Regions from separate parts of the Lysinibacillus sp. NPDC097162 genome, predicted to be linked through region 1. Evidence: riboswitches for the same ligand, from Rfam matches in the RefSeq annotation. Region 1 holds a riboswitch; the other holds the start of a gene.
The links. A riboswitch is a leader RNA that binds a small molecule or an ion and turns the genes downstream of it on or off. The one in region 1 is predicted to bind cobalamin.
Positions count from the first base shown of each region.

Region 2: linked by a shared signal. The riboswitch ahead of metE (5-methyltetrahydropteroyltriglutamate--homocysteine S-methyltransferase) and the one ahead of ACIQXW_RS13090 (ABC transporter substrate-binding protein) in region 1 are both predicted to bind cobalamin.

Region 1 is NZ_JBIWDT010000002.1:187,363-195,316, forward strand. Features, by position in the region: gene ACIQXW_RS13080 (adenosylcobinamide amidohydrolase) at 1-79, opposite strand, end outside; gene ACIQXW_RS13085 (FecCD family ABC transporter permease) at 76-1,077, opposite strand; gene ACIQXW_RS13090 (ABC transporter substrate-binding protein) at 1,074-2,042, opposite strand; cobalamin riboswitch at 2,249-2,432, opposite strand; gene ACIQXW_RS13095 (acyl-CoA dehydrogenase family protein) at 2,771-4,438, opposite strand; gene ACIQXW_RS13100 (class I adenylate-forming enzyme family protein) at 4,441-5,943, opposite strand; gene ACIQXW_RS13105 (MerR family transcriptional regulator) at 5,936-6,325, opposite strand; gene argS (arginine--tRNA ligase) at 6,595-7,954, opposite strand, start outside.
Region 2 is NZ_JBIWDT010000001.1:1,090,683-1,098,636, reverse strand. Features, by position in the region: gene ACIQXW_RS05340 (alpha/beta hydrolase fold domain-containing protein) at 1-856, opposite strand, end outside; gene ACIQXW_RS05335 (hypothetical protein) at 1,467-1,616, opposite strand; gene metE (5-methyltetrahydropteroyltriglutamate--homocysteine S-methyltransferase) at 1,973-4,267, opposite strand; cobalamin riboswitch at 4,452-4,630, opposite strand; gene ACIQXW_RS05325 (VOC family protein) at 4,839-5,201, shown strand; gene ACIQXW_RS05320 (C40 family peptidase) at 5,643-6,575, shown strand; gene ACIQXW_RS05315 (UDP-N-acetylmuramoyl-tripeptide--D-alanyl-D-alanine ligase) at 6,772-7,954, opposite strand, start outside.

The DNA of each region.
Region 1 (7,954 bases):
CCTTTTCTACCGTAAAACTTACATCCTTAACGATTGGTACGTCCTCATAGCCACCTGATAGATGTTCAACGATAATCATACACGTACCCCCTTGCTTCTACGCTGCTTATAGAAAATATAAGAAAAGACAGGTGCACCAATAAATGCAGTTATAACACCTATCGGTAGCTCACGTGGAATAATTATCGTACGCGCCACTAAATCGCAAATGATCAGTAATGTTGCACCATTCAAAAAGGATAACGGCAATAAATGACGGTGATCTGAACCCCATATCATACGCGTCATATGCGGTACAACTAAGCCGACAAAGCCGATTGTTCCTGAAACAGCGACTGCCGCCCCAGTAAGCATGGAGCCGCCTACTAAAATTAAATATTTACTGCGCTTTACATTGACACCTAAATGCTTCGCGCGTTCCTCTCCATATAGCAGAACATTTAGCTCGCGTCTTTGCGTCCACAAAATAACAGAGCCAATGACAACAAATGGGGTAATCATTTGCACATACGGCCATCCTCGCATCGAGACTGAGCCTAGTAACCAGCCAATCACTTGGCGGAGCTCCTCACCTGATAACGCAATCATTAATGAGATAAGTGAACCTAAAAATGAGCTAAAAATAACCCCCGTTAAAATAAGCGTCTCCATTTTCAATGAACGGTCTACTATTCTGGCAAAGCTCATCACAGCTACCATCGTTAGTACGGCCCCTACCATACTGAGCGTTGGCAATGCATATAAACCGACAACTGGTATAGAAATGCCGAAAAACAATGTCATGACAGCACCGACTGACGCTCCTGACGATACACCAAGCGTATACGGATCTGCTAACGGGTTTTTTAACAATCCTTGAAAGGCTGCCCCTGCAATCGCCAACGATGCTCCTACAAGACCTGCGAGCAAGACACGTGGCAAACGAATTTTCCATAAAATATTGGCAGCAGTTTCATCTGCCGCTTTATTCCAAAATACTTCTAACGGAATATGAACCGAGCCTATTGATACGCCACACCAGATGCTAACGATAAGTAACGTAATGGCTGTTACATAGGCAAAAACTGTTTTGCTCACTCGAAAGCCTCAGGATAGATGGCTTTCGCTAACTCTTCAAGCCCATCTGCTAACCGCGGGCCTTGACGACTTGTCGTATTTTCATCTACTTGCACAATAGCCTTATTTTTAACAGCCGTAATTGTATCAAAGCCTGCACGTTGTGGAATTTTCGTTAAAATATCGGGCACATAATTATAAGTAACCACGATGACATCTGGATTTTTTGTAATAATTTGTTCTGCATCAATTTTGAACCAGCCATCCGTATCAGCCGCGATATTTTCGGCATGAATCATCTCTAGCATCTCCTGCATAAATGTGTCCTTGCCAGGTGTGTAGATTTCTGGTTCATCTGACGTTTCTACAAAGACTTTTTTCGGCTTCACGCCCTGTAATTTTGCTTGGACTTCCTCAACCTTCGCTTTCATATTGGCAATTATTTTTTCTGCCTCTGGTAGCTTACCGGTGGCGCGACCTAATTGCTCAATCGTCGTATATGTCTCATTAAAATCACTAGCGTTTGTCACAACAAATACTTTAACACCCGCTGCTTCTAGTTGATCCATTGCTCCCCCTAAAGAAGCTATACCTGATTCATGTGCAAAAACAATATCAGGCTGTAAAGCAATAATTTGTTCTATATTAAATTCCATACTGCCGACCTTTTCCTTGTCAGCTACCTCTGGCGGATAATCATCATAATCATTTACGCCAACGATTTTATCATTTAAGCCAAGTTCAAATAAAATTTCTGTGTTACTTGGAATAAGAGAAATAATTTTCTCTGGCGGTGCTTCTAGTACAATATCTTTGCCAGTAGCATCTGTTATTGTTAGCGGGAACGTTGCTTCGTCTAGCTGCTTTGTATCCTGTTGCTCCTGCTGTTCTGTTGTTGATTTGTCATTTTTCGGCTCTTCTCCACATGCTGCTAGAATGCCCATTGCTAAAAATGCTGATAACCCTATTTTCCAATACTTTTTCATTGTGAGACCTCCTTAGATTGTATGTGCATTTTTCAGCTCTGTTCACTTGATTGATCGATATAATGTTGGCATTTCTACCCGAACTTATTGCCTTTATGTTCAATTATTTATCGTCAGTAGCTTTCCAAAACAAAAAAACCTCTCGTCATCATAACGAGAGGCGGTGCTTGCACAAATAAACCACCATCCTATCCTCGTAGGCTGCAATGTATCGTTCTATAAAGGCAGGTCTCCTGGCTCGTGCTCCAAATGCTTTTTCATGCCTTCCCAAAAAAATTCAGTGGCATAGATTGAAAAAACTCACACTTACAGTGGCGGGACCGCATCGGAATTACACCGATTTCCCTTTTCACTTTACTTTAGTAAAGAACCTTTATAATATTTAGTTGATTTTATTATACATGAAAATAGAAATAGATAACGATAAAAAAAGAGACCCTAAGTTAGTGTCTCTTGTTTATGATCGTTGAATTCCGCTGCGTGCGGACACTTTCCACTTCAATCAACTAGTATAATTGTTTGAGTGCCTGTCACTACATAGAACCTAATATAATGTCGAGATCTAAATCGAAAAAATCCACTTCGCTTTCCGCGGGCGCACACGTAAGCCGCAAAAGTCGCTACCCGCCTGGTTTGTTGCGGCTTACATTGCGTGCTTTCCCGCAGGAGTCTACGTGGATTTTTACTAATAATAAAATTTTCAAAATTGTTTGCGTGCCTGGCACCCACTACATAATTTCCGAAAAATATTGAACAGTTTTCATTGGTGCACCTATTTCGCGCAATGCCCATGTATCTTCTAAATAAATATCTGCTAGCTTTTCATACTTGCCACCAAATTGGACTGCCCATTCGACTGCCACTACACTTTCGTATAGATGAGCCATTTTTTCTGCTACCCCCTTTGCCTCATACGACTTCGTAGCCTCATCCAAACGACTAAAGACTTGCAAAGTAGCTTCGATTTTCTTCAATTGCTTGCCTACAATTTGTACTAAGGAACAATCAGTTAACTTCGTCAAACGCTCGCGCATCACATGTACAAATAATTCATGGGCATTAAATTTATCTACTAAGCGAATTAGCTCAAGTGCTAAAATGTTAGCCGTTCCTTCCCACACCGTAAGTACTTGAGCATCTCTAAGTAAACGTGGTGTTACAAAATCTTCGATATAACCGTTTCCTCCATGCAATTCAATGGCTTCGCTTGCGTAATGTACCGCCTGTTCAGCCGTTTCTTTTTTCATAATGGCAATATTTAAACGATTAAGAATGATGTCCTCCTCGTCCCCCTGACCACTCGTTACCTTGTCATATAATTGAATAAGATCAAAAACAGTAGCGACCTCTACATGTAGCTTAGCAGCATATTTTCCTAATGTATCCTGAATCATTGGGTATTGAATTAAAGGTTGACCGAACGCATTTCGGTTTGTTACATAATGCTTCGCCTCTAAATAACCTCGACGCATAATACCAATGGAAGCAACAGCGTTACAAATTCGAGATAAATTAAGTGCCTCTAACATATAATAAATTCCTTTATTCGGCTCTCCAACGATATACGCTACTGCACCATCGAATTCCACCTCTCCTGATGGTACTGCTCTGACACCGAGTTTATCCTTTAAACGCCGAATGCGAAGGTGGTTAACCTTGCCGTCATCTTGACGCCAAGGTACAGCAAATAATGTTAAACCTTTCGAACCTGCTGAGGCGCCTTCTATACGTGCTAATACCATCGCCACACCACACATTCCAACATTTGATGCAAAGTACTTCTCTCCATACAAACGATAATGACTTCCTTCCTCGACAGCCTCTACAACATTTGCGCCGACATCTGAGCCTCCTTGCCGCTCCGTTAAAAATGTTGCTCCTTCATATAGCTCTGTATCGCCTGTTGCACAAACATGTGGTAAAAACCTGTCCTTCAACTCATCACTCGCATAATGATCAAGCAAATAAGCTGTTGCCATCGTTAAGGTAACTGGACAATAGAAGCCAGGCTCTGCATGTGAAAGTAAATAGCCTTGTGCAAAGCTATACACATAATTTCCCTTTCTACCTAACTGCGGAATTTCCTTATGCACATAGCCAACGATTCCTGTGTTATATGTTTCTTCAATCGTTTTTTTGTAGCCTTCATTGACCCAAATTTCCGAAATATCCTCACCATAAGCATTGTATCGCTGCAGTTTGGGCTCTCCCTCTCTGTCTGTATGCTTCGCCCTCACGTCGATGTCATTTGCACAAAGCTCACCGAAATCCTTTAACTCTCGCTTAGCATAGACTAGAAGTTCTTTATCTAGCATCATTTCTAGTAGTTTGTGTAGTGTTTCATCCTCTGTGAAAAAGTTAGTCGTCCGATTTGCATCTTGCTGTAATACTTTCATATTTATCTCACCTCTTGTTCCTTCAAAGATTGTTTTAATATTTTTCCTGATGCATTTCTTGGTAGCGCTTCCACTTGTTCGAATAAGCGTGGAATTTTATATTTTGCTAGATGCTCCTCTAAATATATCTTTAGTTCACTATCATCAATCTCTGCCTTTGCAGCATACACTGCCTTTACGGTTTCTCCCCACTGCGGGTGAGGGACACCGATAACAGCCACCTCAAAAATTCCTTCATAGCTTAAAAGTAAATCTTCAATCTCTTTTGGATAAATATTGACACCGCCCGAAATAATAACATCCTTTTTGCGATCGACAATCCAAATATAGCCGTCTTCATCTTTTCGAGCTAAATCTCCTGTTTTCAGCCAGCCATCTATAAACGCTGCCTTTGTTGCTACTTCATCCCTGTAATACCCCAACATATTGCCTTCACCAAATAACACAACTTCGCCCACTTCATTCACTCCGACATCTTCCCCGCTGTCGTTAATAATACGAAGCTCCGTCCCTAGAGGTGCACGCTGACCTATACTCCCTGCCTTTTCTTCATGCTCTTGTCCGAACATTAAGGAACCACTTGGCCCAGCCTCTGTTAATCCATAAACACATGTTAGATTTTCTGTTTGGAAAGCTTTTTGTATATGGCGAATTTCATTTTGTGATAACGGTGCACCTCCGTAAACCCACCATTTCATCGAAGATAAATCCGCTGTTTGCAATCTCTTTGTTTGGGCAGTTAATAAATAGGCAACAGGAGCCCCGAAAAAATGCGTCGTTTTTTCGTGTTCAATCGAATCTATCAATAAATCTGGTGTAAATGTTGGCGTTAGTACATTTGTTGAGCCAACAAGTACGCCAGCCATTAAAAATAAATGTAATGGTGCTGAATGCGTTAATGGCATCATAAGGAGAATGCGACTTGTAGGCTTAACTTCCATTTCTACTGCAATCATCTGGGCTACAGTTAAAATATTACGATAGCTAAATAGGACGCCCTTCGGTTTTCCTGTTGTGCCTGATGTATATAAAATCGTTGATGCATCGTCTTCATTTAGCTGACAATCTATTGGTTGTGTACTGGCATGTTGTATTAGCGTTTCATAATGAAGCCACCCTGCCTCCACATGTCCTGTTTTAATTTTCAACGGCACGACATTGATATGCTCGACCGCAGCAAAAATAGCCTCATGCACTAAAATGGCTTTAGCTTCTGCATGCTGTGCAACATATTCAACCTCCTGCAATGTAAATTTTGCATTTACGGGAACGACAATTGCACCAATACGTTGAATCGCAAAATAGCTAACAACAAACTCTACAACATTTGGCATAAAAATAATTACTTTATCATCTGGACGAATATCCAGTTCTATCAAAGCATGACCGAGTCGAGTCACTTGCTCATCTAAATCACGATAAGTCACTCTTCTTCCATGACAAACAACAGCTTCTTTTCCAGCATACTTTCGGGCATTTCGTGCTAATAAATTTGAACTATTCATCGTGCATCTCTCCCTTTAAAGTTAATAATTTCTCACTAAACATGCCATGTAATTGCAGTAATTCATTTTTCATTTGTGTAAGCTCGGCTATTTTACTATCAATTTCTTGAATTTTTTGATCTCCATATGCCACAGTACGTTCCAATTGTTGAATTCCTGAGCGATCAAAATCAAAAAGCAACACCATTTCCTTGATTTCTTCTAATGAGAAACCATAACGCTTCCCCCTAAAAATAAGCTTGAGCTTCGCCATTTCTTTTTTTGAGAAGGTGCGCTGATTCGTAGCCGAACGATGAGGACATAGAAGCCCAAGCTCCTCGTAATAACGAATTGTACGTGTAGACACATTAAATTGCTTCGCTACCTCCTGAATCGTTTTCAAGCAAGCTCCCCCTTCACAATTTTCATCAGTATATCATTAACGTTAACGTAAACTTCAACAGAAAATTAGAAATAAACAGAAAAATTAATACACAAAGGAGTAAGTTCAGTGTCAGGCACTCGAACAATTCTGAATTTTGCTTAGAAACTCCTACTTAGAACGCACGTAACGTAGACGCAAAAAAACCACGAGTAAGTGCCAGGCACTCAAACAATTTCCACCGAATAAAAAACCCCGACACGTAATTGTGTCGGGGTCTAATAATCATATTACATTTTTTCAGGTGCAGATACGCCGATTAGACGTAATGCGTTAGCAATAGTAGTACGTACAGCCGTAATAAGTGCTAAACGTGCTTCTGTTAGCTCTTTATTCGAAGCATCTAACACTTTTTCAGCGTTATAGAAGCTATGGAACGCAGCTGCCGTATCTTGAATATAGTTGGCGATACGGTGTGGCGTACGGTGTTTTGCTGCATCCGCCACTACTTTCGGGAAATCACCGATTTTTTTCAATAAATCAATTTCTTTTTCAGCAGTTAACAGGCTTAAATTCGCTGTTGATGTAGCAAAGCCTTGTTCAGTTGCTGAACGTAAAATTGAAGAAATACGCGCATGCGCATATTGAGCATAATATACCGGGTTTTCGTTTGATTGCGATACCGCAAGATCAAGGTCAAAGTCCATATGTGAATCACCAGCTGTTTTCACGAAGAAGTAACGTACTGCGTCTAATCCTACTTCTTCAACAAGCTCACGCATCGTTACAGCATTCCCTGTACGTTTCGACATTTTAAATTTCTCGCCGTCTTTATATAACTGAACCATTTGAATAACTTCTACTTCAAGCGTGTCACGGTCATAACCAAGTGCTTGAATAGCCGCTTTCATTCGTGGGATATAGCCGTGGTGGTCAGCTCCCCAGATGTTAATTAGTTTATCAAAGCCACGGACAATTTTATCTTCATGGTAAGCAATATCAGGTGTTAAATATGTGAAAGATCCATCATTTTTTATTAATACACGATCTTTATCATCGCCAAATGTTGTTGAACGGAACCAAGTAGCACCATCTTCTTCAAAAACATGGCCATTTGCTTTTAATTTATCTAATGCTACTTCGATTTTGCCGTTTTCATATAATGATGTTTCAGAATACCATACATTAAAATTCACGCGGAAATTCGCTAAGTCTGTTTTCAATTTATCTAATTCTAATGCTAAACCATGTTGACGGAAAAATGCAAAACGCTCTTCATCAGATTTTGATAAAATCGAATCGCCATGCTCACTCGCTAATTTACCTGCAATATCGATAATATCCTGACCGTGATAACCATCTTCTGGCATATCTGCAGCAAGACCTAAAGCTTGCTTATAACGCGCTTCTAATGAATAAGCTAAGTTATTAATTTGATTACCAGCATCGTTAATGTAGTACTCACGAGATACTGCATAACCAGCCATATCTAAAACATTACACAATGAATCCCCTACAGATGCTCCACGTGCATGACCTAGGTGAAGGTCACCTGTCGGATTTGCTGACACAAATTCAACTTGTACTCTCTCACCAGCTCCTGCCTTTGAACGTCCATAATCTGCACCTTGTTCAAGGACAGCTGTTACA
Region 2 (7,954 bases), on a different contig from region 1:
CATGAATCATTTGAGGATAAACAAAAGTATTGATTTCAATTCCTTGTTCTGTTAGTTTTTCATCAAATATCATGCCATCTGGATATAAAGCCTCGTGTGTTCCAATAAAATGAGTGATCTTCCCAAGTCCTTTAAAGTCACCGTAAATTGGGCTAATTAATGGGTCAGTTACACTTTTATCAGCTGCCCATATCTTTGTAATTACTTCCATTCCTTCACGAGCTAACAGAGGATCCTTTTCATCATATTCAGGTATAAGAGGATTGCCCAAACTCATATCAACACATGCAGATAATAAAATAATATCTTTCGGTTGAGGTAGATTTTCCATCTTTAAAAGATGGGCCAGACCAAGTGAGATATTTCCGCCAGCCGAATCGCCCATGATAGTCAATTGATTAATACTTTCAACAGTTTCAAGAATTTCTTTATATAGGTTGAGGATTTTCGGATAGGTATCCTTATAGTTAAAATGAGGTACTTTAGGATAAATAGGAGCAATAATTTTTGCATCTAAAGATTGTGCCATATTATCCATGAACAACCAGTGTAAATTTAAAGGTTGACTCGTCCAAGCACCTCCGTGTATATAAAGAATAACTTTTTGTTTCGAGGACTTTTGGTCATTTAATGTAAAGACTTGCATGCCCTCGAATGTTCGCTCCTGCACATCACTTAAAAATGTAACATCATCCCCAATAATATAGGGCTTAGTATTTTCAGTTCCCCTTTGTTTAAGGAAATTTTCGGTGTTTTCAATACTAGAAAAACTTTTTTTATTACCTTGCAAAGTTATCCATTTTTCAAATTGAATACTTTCTTCAGAACGTTCTCCATTATAAATTTCTACACTCATTTTTATTTCTCTCCTTTAAACTTTTTATTGTTTTCATCCTGTTTCATAACACGAAATGATTTGAGATCACCATGTTTTCTTTATCTGAAGTCTTTGTTGGATCGAAGGTCTTGTGTAGATGGTATTCAATTCAATGGCCCATTAGTTGAAGTTTCATTACCCATCTTGTCAATGCAATTGTATCACACCTTTTTTACTAATTATTGGACTTTATTACAAATTATCAGACTTTATTACATATGATTAATTTTAATTTATTATCTACAGAAATACTTATACAAAATAACGTTCCCCGATGAAAGTTTGGAGCACATGAAAAAGCCACGAATGTTGTACCATCAACGTTTCGTGGCTTTACTTGGGAACATTATTTATAGAAGTTTTTATGCACATTCTCCAAAATTCAGTCATAGCAATGCTTTCGTTGTATTTGGAACGATGTTGCACTATCGAGGGTTATACATATTTCTGAATGTTGTAAATCCGCATTTTTTGACGATATCCCTACTATAGGTTTTAGTTTATAGAATAAAACTTTAATCCTTTTTCGAAAAGACTTCAAGCGCCGTTTACCTATAATAGATTAAGTATCCCTATGTTTTCATTTCTATTATTTTTCTGTTTGATCTTGCTTCTTTTTTAAATACTCTGCACGTATTTTTTCAATTTGCTGCTTTTTATCAAATTTGGCAGGCTTGTTTTTTTCATGATACTTTGCCACAGCTACCTTACCTTTAGTATCCAATTGATATTTCCCCACTTTGTTCACCTACTTTTCTTATCATTAAAGAAGAATCTATTCACCAAATATAATATACCTTATTTTACTGAAGTAAACCTTATTAGTGTACTACAAACCTTGCATATATCCGTAAAAACATTCAAAACTTCGTAAAGTGATTTATTGCCGAATGGTCATTTATAATCCTTATCTTTACAACATTGATTTTGCTGATTCATTTTAAAATTTTCAGTTAACATACTAAGATTACTTTTAATTAATTTTCTAAACAAGACCGTCCTGTCCTATATACAGACAAAACCCCCTGAGCATTTTCGTCTCTCAGGGGATTTAGTAACTCAACGTTTTCTATTCCTATATTTTTTTATTTACAATCAATAGGTGGATTGCTGTACTTGTTGACGTAATGTTTTGGCAGCAGCAACCATATGAGCGAGCGCTGCAACTGTTTCAGGTTCTTTTCTCGTTTTCAAACCACAATCTGGATTGATCCAAAATTGATTTGTCGATAATACTTGTAGGCTATCCTGCATGATACTTAACATTTCTTGTTCGCTCGGCACACGAGGACTATGAATATCATAAACACCTAATCCAATCCCTTTTTTATATGGGTTTATTTGCAGTGATGCAATTAGCTCTCCATGACTGCGTGACGTCTCTATAGATATAACGTCGGCATCCAATGCACTAATTGGTTCAATAAAATCATTGAACTCACAGTAACACATATGTGTATGAATTTGTGTTTCATCCTTTACACTAGCCGTAGCGAGCTTAAAAGCATTCACTGTCCAATCTAAATATGCGCCCCAATGTTCTTTGCGTAAAGGCAAGCCTTCACGCAATGCAGGTTCATCGACTTGAATAATAGAAATGCCAGCCGCTTCTAATGCTTCAACCTCTTTCCTTAGTGCAAGTGCAATTTGATAGGTCACATCTTTTCGAGCGATATCGTCACGTACAAATGACCAGTTCAAAATCGTAACAGGACCTGTTAACATCCCTTTCACATATCGATTTGTTAAACTTTGTGCATAGACAGTTTCTTTCACTGTCATCGGCGCTTCCCATGCAACATCACCGTAAATAATCGGTGGTTTTACACAACGAGAGCCGTACGAAACGACCCAAGCTTTTTCTGTAAAAGCGAAGCCTGTTAGCTTTTCACCAAAGTATTCCACCATATCCGTACGCTCGAATTCACCATGCACGAGTACATCAATATCTAAATCTTCTTGAATGGCAATCCATCGTTTCGTTTCTTGTGCGACAAAGTCAGCATATGCTTCATCTGAAAGCTGTTTTTTACGCCATGCATTACGTGTGCGCTTCACTTCATCAGATTGAGGGAAGCTACCAATCGTAGTCGTTGGAAATAGTGGTAGCTGCAGTGAACGTTGTTGTATAATCTGACGCGCATTAAAATCATTTTGACGTTCAAAATCCTCTGTCGACACCGTTTGTACTTCTTGTTGAACAGCCTGATTATTTCGTACGGGGTGTTTTTTTAATGCTTCAATTGCCTTCATGCTCTCAGAGATAGTATGATTGGACGTATGATTTTTTTCTTTTAAATACTTAGCCACCTCTGATATTTCTGCTAATTTTTCATCAGCAAATGCAAGCGCATTTTTTAAGACAGGCTCTAATTTTGTTTCAAGTGCGGTCGAAATCGGCACATGCTGTAAGCTACATGACGATTGAACCCACAGCTCTTGTGCACTAGTCAGCTGTTTAATTGCCCTAACTGTTGTACTTACCTCTGCTAAATTTGCCCTCCAAATATCTCGTCCATTAACAATTCCTATCGCCAATACTTTATCATGTGGAAAGCCAAATTGACGTAGCGCCTCCATATTTTTCGTATAGCCATGAACAAAATCTAAGCCAAATCCTTGTACAGGGAGTTCAATTAGTGTGTTATAAGCTGATAACGATTCAAAATAGGTTTGTAACATAATATTAGCCTCTGGTACAGCGGCTGCTAATTGTGTATATATTTCTTGCACAAGTTTTACCTCTGCCTCATCTAATGATGTGACTAATGCAGGCTCCTCTAATTGAATCCAGTCAGCACCCGCTGTTACTAGCTCTTGAATAATCTGCGCATACAGTGGTAGTAGTGCTAAAATAAACGCAACTTGTGTTACTTTATCGTAACCTTTTGTTAGCTTGCAAAATGTATATGGCCCGATTAGCGTTGGCTTTGCAGTAATGCCATATACTTCTTTAACCTCAAGGAAATCTGCAAGTATTTTATTGTCTGTTAGTTGCAGAGCTTGACCTTCATATTCAGGGACAATGTAATGATAATTTGTATTAAACCATTTTGTCATTTCACTCGCAACAGCTTCTTTATTTCCACGTGCTACCGCGAAATACGTTTGTAAGTCAATCTTTCCACCTTGCCAGCCGAAGCGCTTTGGCACTAAGCCAAACATCATCGCTGTATCAAGCATTCTGTCATATAGTGTGAAATCCCCAACTGTGACAATATCTATACCGCTACGAAGCTGCTTGTCGATACGTGCAAGACGAATTTCTTTAATTTTTTGTAAGAAATCTTCTTCTGTAAGATCATTTCTCCAAAATGCCTCTAATGCCTTTTTCCATTCACGGTCTTCCCCTATGTATGGGTAGCCTATTACAGTCGTTGTATACGTCATATTCCTTCTCTCCTCTGGTTTAAAATAAAAAAACCATCTTCCTTTTTAGGAAAATGGTAGTTATTGTCTATCTAAATTAGCTATGACGAGGCGATACGATAATATATTAATTATCGTATATATTCGTTAGTCGCACAGTGCCGATTCGGTCACATCTCACCACCTATTTCCACGTAGGTTATTTGGTGTGTACTAGACATTGGCAGGTCTCCTGGCTTCTCATCAACACGCCTCACAGCCTTCCCAGTTCCCCAGTGGCATATGTGATTTGCTCCGATTTACAGTTGCGGGACAGCGTCGGATTTACACCGACTTCCCTTTTAAGCCAAACTTTCATTTGGCACCAACTCTTACACAATATTCAATTATGTTTCCTACTATAACATATATTTTTCTGAAAAGTATAACTTTTGTGAAGATATAGTAGTTTTTCTGTACAAAGTTACACTTTGAGTAATTTTTAAAGACTAATTGACAACATAATAATAAAACAATCTACTAATCAGAAAAGGTATTTTAAGTAATTTGTAGAAATATATAGTTATATGAAGAATGAGTGAGGAGGATTACTATGATTATCGGATTACATCACGTACAATTAACGATTCCAAAAGGTACCGAGGAGCAAGGGAAAGTTTTTTATTGCCATGTGTTAGGGCTCAAAGAAATAGAGAAACCACAATCTCTTAAAGGGCGTGGTGGATTTTGGCTACAAGTTGGTCATCACGAAGTACATGTTGGCACAGAAGACGGCTTTGATCGACTAACAACGAAAGCGCATATTGCCTATCAAGTAGAGGATGTAGCATATTGGAAAAAAGTATTAACAGAGCATCATATCGAAATCCTTGATTCTGTTCCAATTCCTAATTTTGAGCGCTTTGAATTTAGAGACCCTTTTGGTAATCGAGTAGAAATTATTCAGCCGATTTAAATTTTTAAAAAGCAGCCTTCAATGGCAGCTTTTTTATTTACAGTTTAAAGTGTTGAACCTCTTTGTTTAAATTCTCTGCCATCGAAAAAAATTCCTATACCTACGTGCTTTTATAAGTACTCTTCGACTCATAAAGTTATTTTTATATCATTCCTTACCCTTATTTTATTTCTCTATTAGCACATTGCCTAGCATTGTTTCTAGGAGTAACAATGCATAGTTACTAGCGTTTTTTGTATGCACTATTTATCAAACTGAAACATTTGTAATGAAACTGTAAATTCAAGCGATAAAGCCTTATATATCAAGGTTTTTACATAAAGTGCGGCTTCCTGTGGAAACATTTACCTCACAGAACCCCTACTTTTTCATGCTACGATTATTGCAACAGCAAGCAAACAGATATGAATTTACTGCTCGCTTACAGGAGGTAAAAACAGCATGAAAAAACAATTTTTAAAAACTACACTAGCATTATCGATTGGATTTAGCTCATTCGGAATCGTTCAAGCATCCATTGAACCAATCAAAGTTGAGGCTGCAACGACAAATGCACAACATAATGACAAAGCTGTCGCAGCAAAGGCTGAGCAACTTATTCAAACAGGAAAAAGTTTAATTGGTAAGGCTACATATAGTAATTCAGTTTACAAGTCTACATATCCTTACAAGTTTTCTTGTGCTTCATTTATTATGTATATTTTTGAACAGAATGGAGTAGATATTGGGACTTATAATGAAAATTATATGATCCAGCAAGGGACATTTGTTCCTAAAAGCCAATTGCAAAAAGGCGACTTAGTATTCTTTAAAAGTAAAAAAACGGGCACAGACCCCGATCATGTAGGTATGTACATTGGAAATAACAAAATTATTCATATGGCTGATTCCAAGCAAAATATCGTCATTTCGGATATGAGTAGTAAGCCTTATTACACTGACAACTACGTATCTGCACGAAGAGTATTACCAACATTACTATCGGCTAACCCTGCGACGAAAGGCGATACAGTTGTTGAAAATGCATTTACTTATAAAAATAAAGTAACAATAAGCTCATTAAATAAAGAACAAAGCTTACAATTTACAGCCCCTGGTTTCGTTGAATATGTTTATCGTAAGAGCGGTGTAAAACTTGGCGCAACAACTCTAAAAGAACAAATGGCTAAAGGAACTACGGTATCACGTGCCAATTTAAAAAAGGGCGACTTAGTGTTCTTTAATAGTGTAAAAGGGTCAAAAAACCCTTCCCTTGTAGGTATCTATGCTGGAGATCAGCGTATCATCGTTCCAACTTCAAATGGTGTTACTACTAGAGTACTCTTTGTTGATTACTATAAAGAGCATTATTTAACAGCAAAACGCGTATTTTAAGATAATCAGCTGCTATTTGACAGCACGACGTATTATCTTCACTCTATAAAAATAATAAAACATAGCATACAAGCAGTGTAATTACCACGCTTTGTATGCTATGTTTTTGATATAATAAGCGGAACCTTACAACATAAGGATTCTTTCGCATAAAGTAACTACTGATGAGTAGTCGCTAGTACGGCCTTACAAAAGGCTATTTTTCCTTTAATTGATTAGCAAATTCAATCATGGATCGACTAGACATAGGGCCCTTTATTAATACAATAGTATCTTTATCAAGTTTTGGTTTAAGTATTTCTAGTACACCTGTGACATCTTTAAATATATGAACTTCAGCAGTTGTTCCATCTTTTTTTGCTTGAGCTGCTATATCTTCAGCTCTTTTTCCAATCGTAATAAGCATTTGAACATCTCTCTGTGCCACCATAGAACCAATCTCACGATGATACTTTTCTTCGAAAAGACCCAATCGCTTTATATCACCTAATATAAGGATTATTTTTTTATCTTTTCCTATCGTATCTAAAACCTTTAAAGCAGCTTCAACCGATGTTGGGTTATTCGTCCATGTATCATCTATAATGGTACTTTCACCGAGACCAGTTGAAAATTCTAGGTGCCTTGCCATCGGTTTAAATGTTTTTAAACGCGAGATTGCAGTTTGGATAGACACTCCCATCTCCTTTATAGCTGCGATAGCCGCTAGCGCATTATACACTTGATGTTCTCCGTAACCAGGTACAAAGATAGTATACTTTTCATTAGATACTTGCAGGATAAATTTCATGCCGTTGTTCGTAAATTCAATGTTAGAAGCTTTGTAATCTGCATGTTGCTGAACGCCAATAGTGATAATTTTCCCTTTAAACTTATGCAAAGGTACTTTTTTTGTATTTTCATCATCACCATTGATGATTAACGTGCCATCCTCCGACAACCCTTCTAAAATTTCAGATTTCGCTTTTATATAGCCTTCAAGATTTTTACACCCATCTAAATGATGCACACCAATATTGGTAATAATTCCAATTGTCGGTTTGTAGATCATACATTGATGTTTAATGTTACCTGTATTCCCCAGACCTAGCTCAAATACAGCTGCTTTCGTTGTTTTATCGATGCCTGTTAAATACGGTAAAGATTGGCGAGGCTCATTTTTGCTACTAACTGATGCCTGAACATTCCAATCTTTACTTGCAATATGTTTAATCATTTCTTTTGTTGTTGTTTTTCCACATGTTCCGGTTAATGCGACAACTGGTATATCAAAAAGGCCTCTATAGTATTCAATAAACTTCCAGTATGCCTGCAAAGTACTTTTTACTTGAATAACGGTTGTATTCTCGAGTGCGTTTTTAAGTTCACTTAAAGGTTTA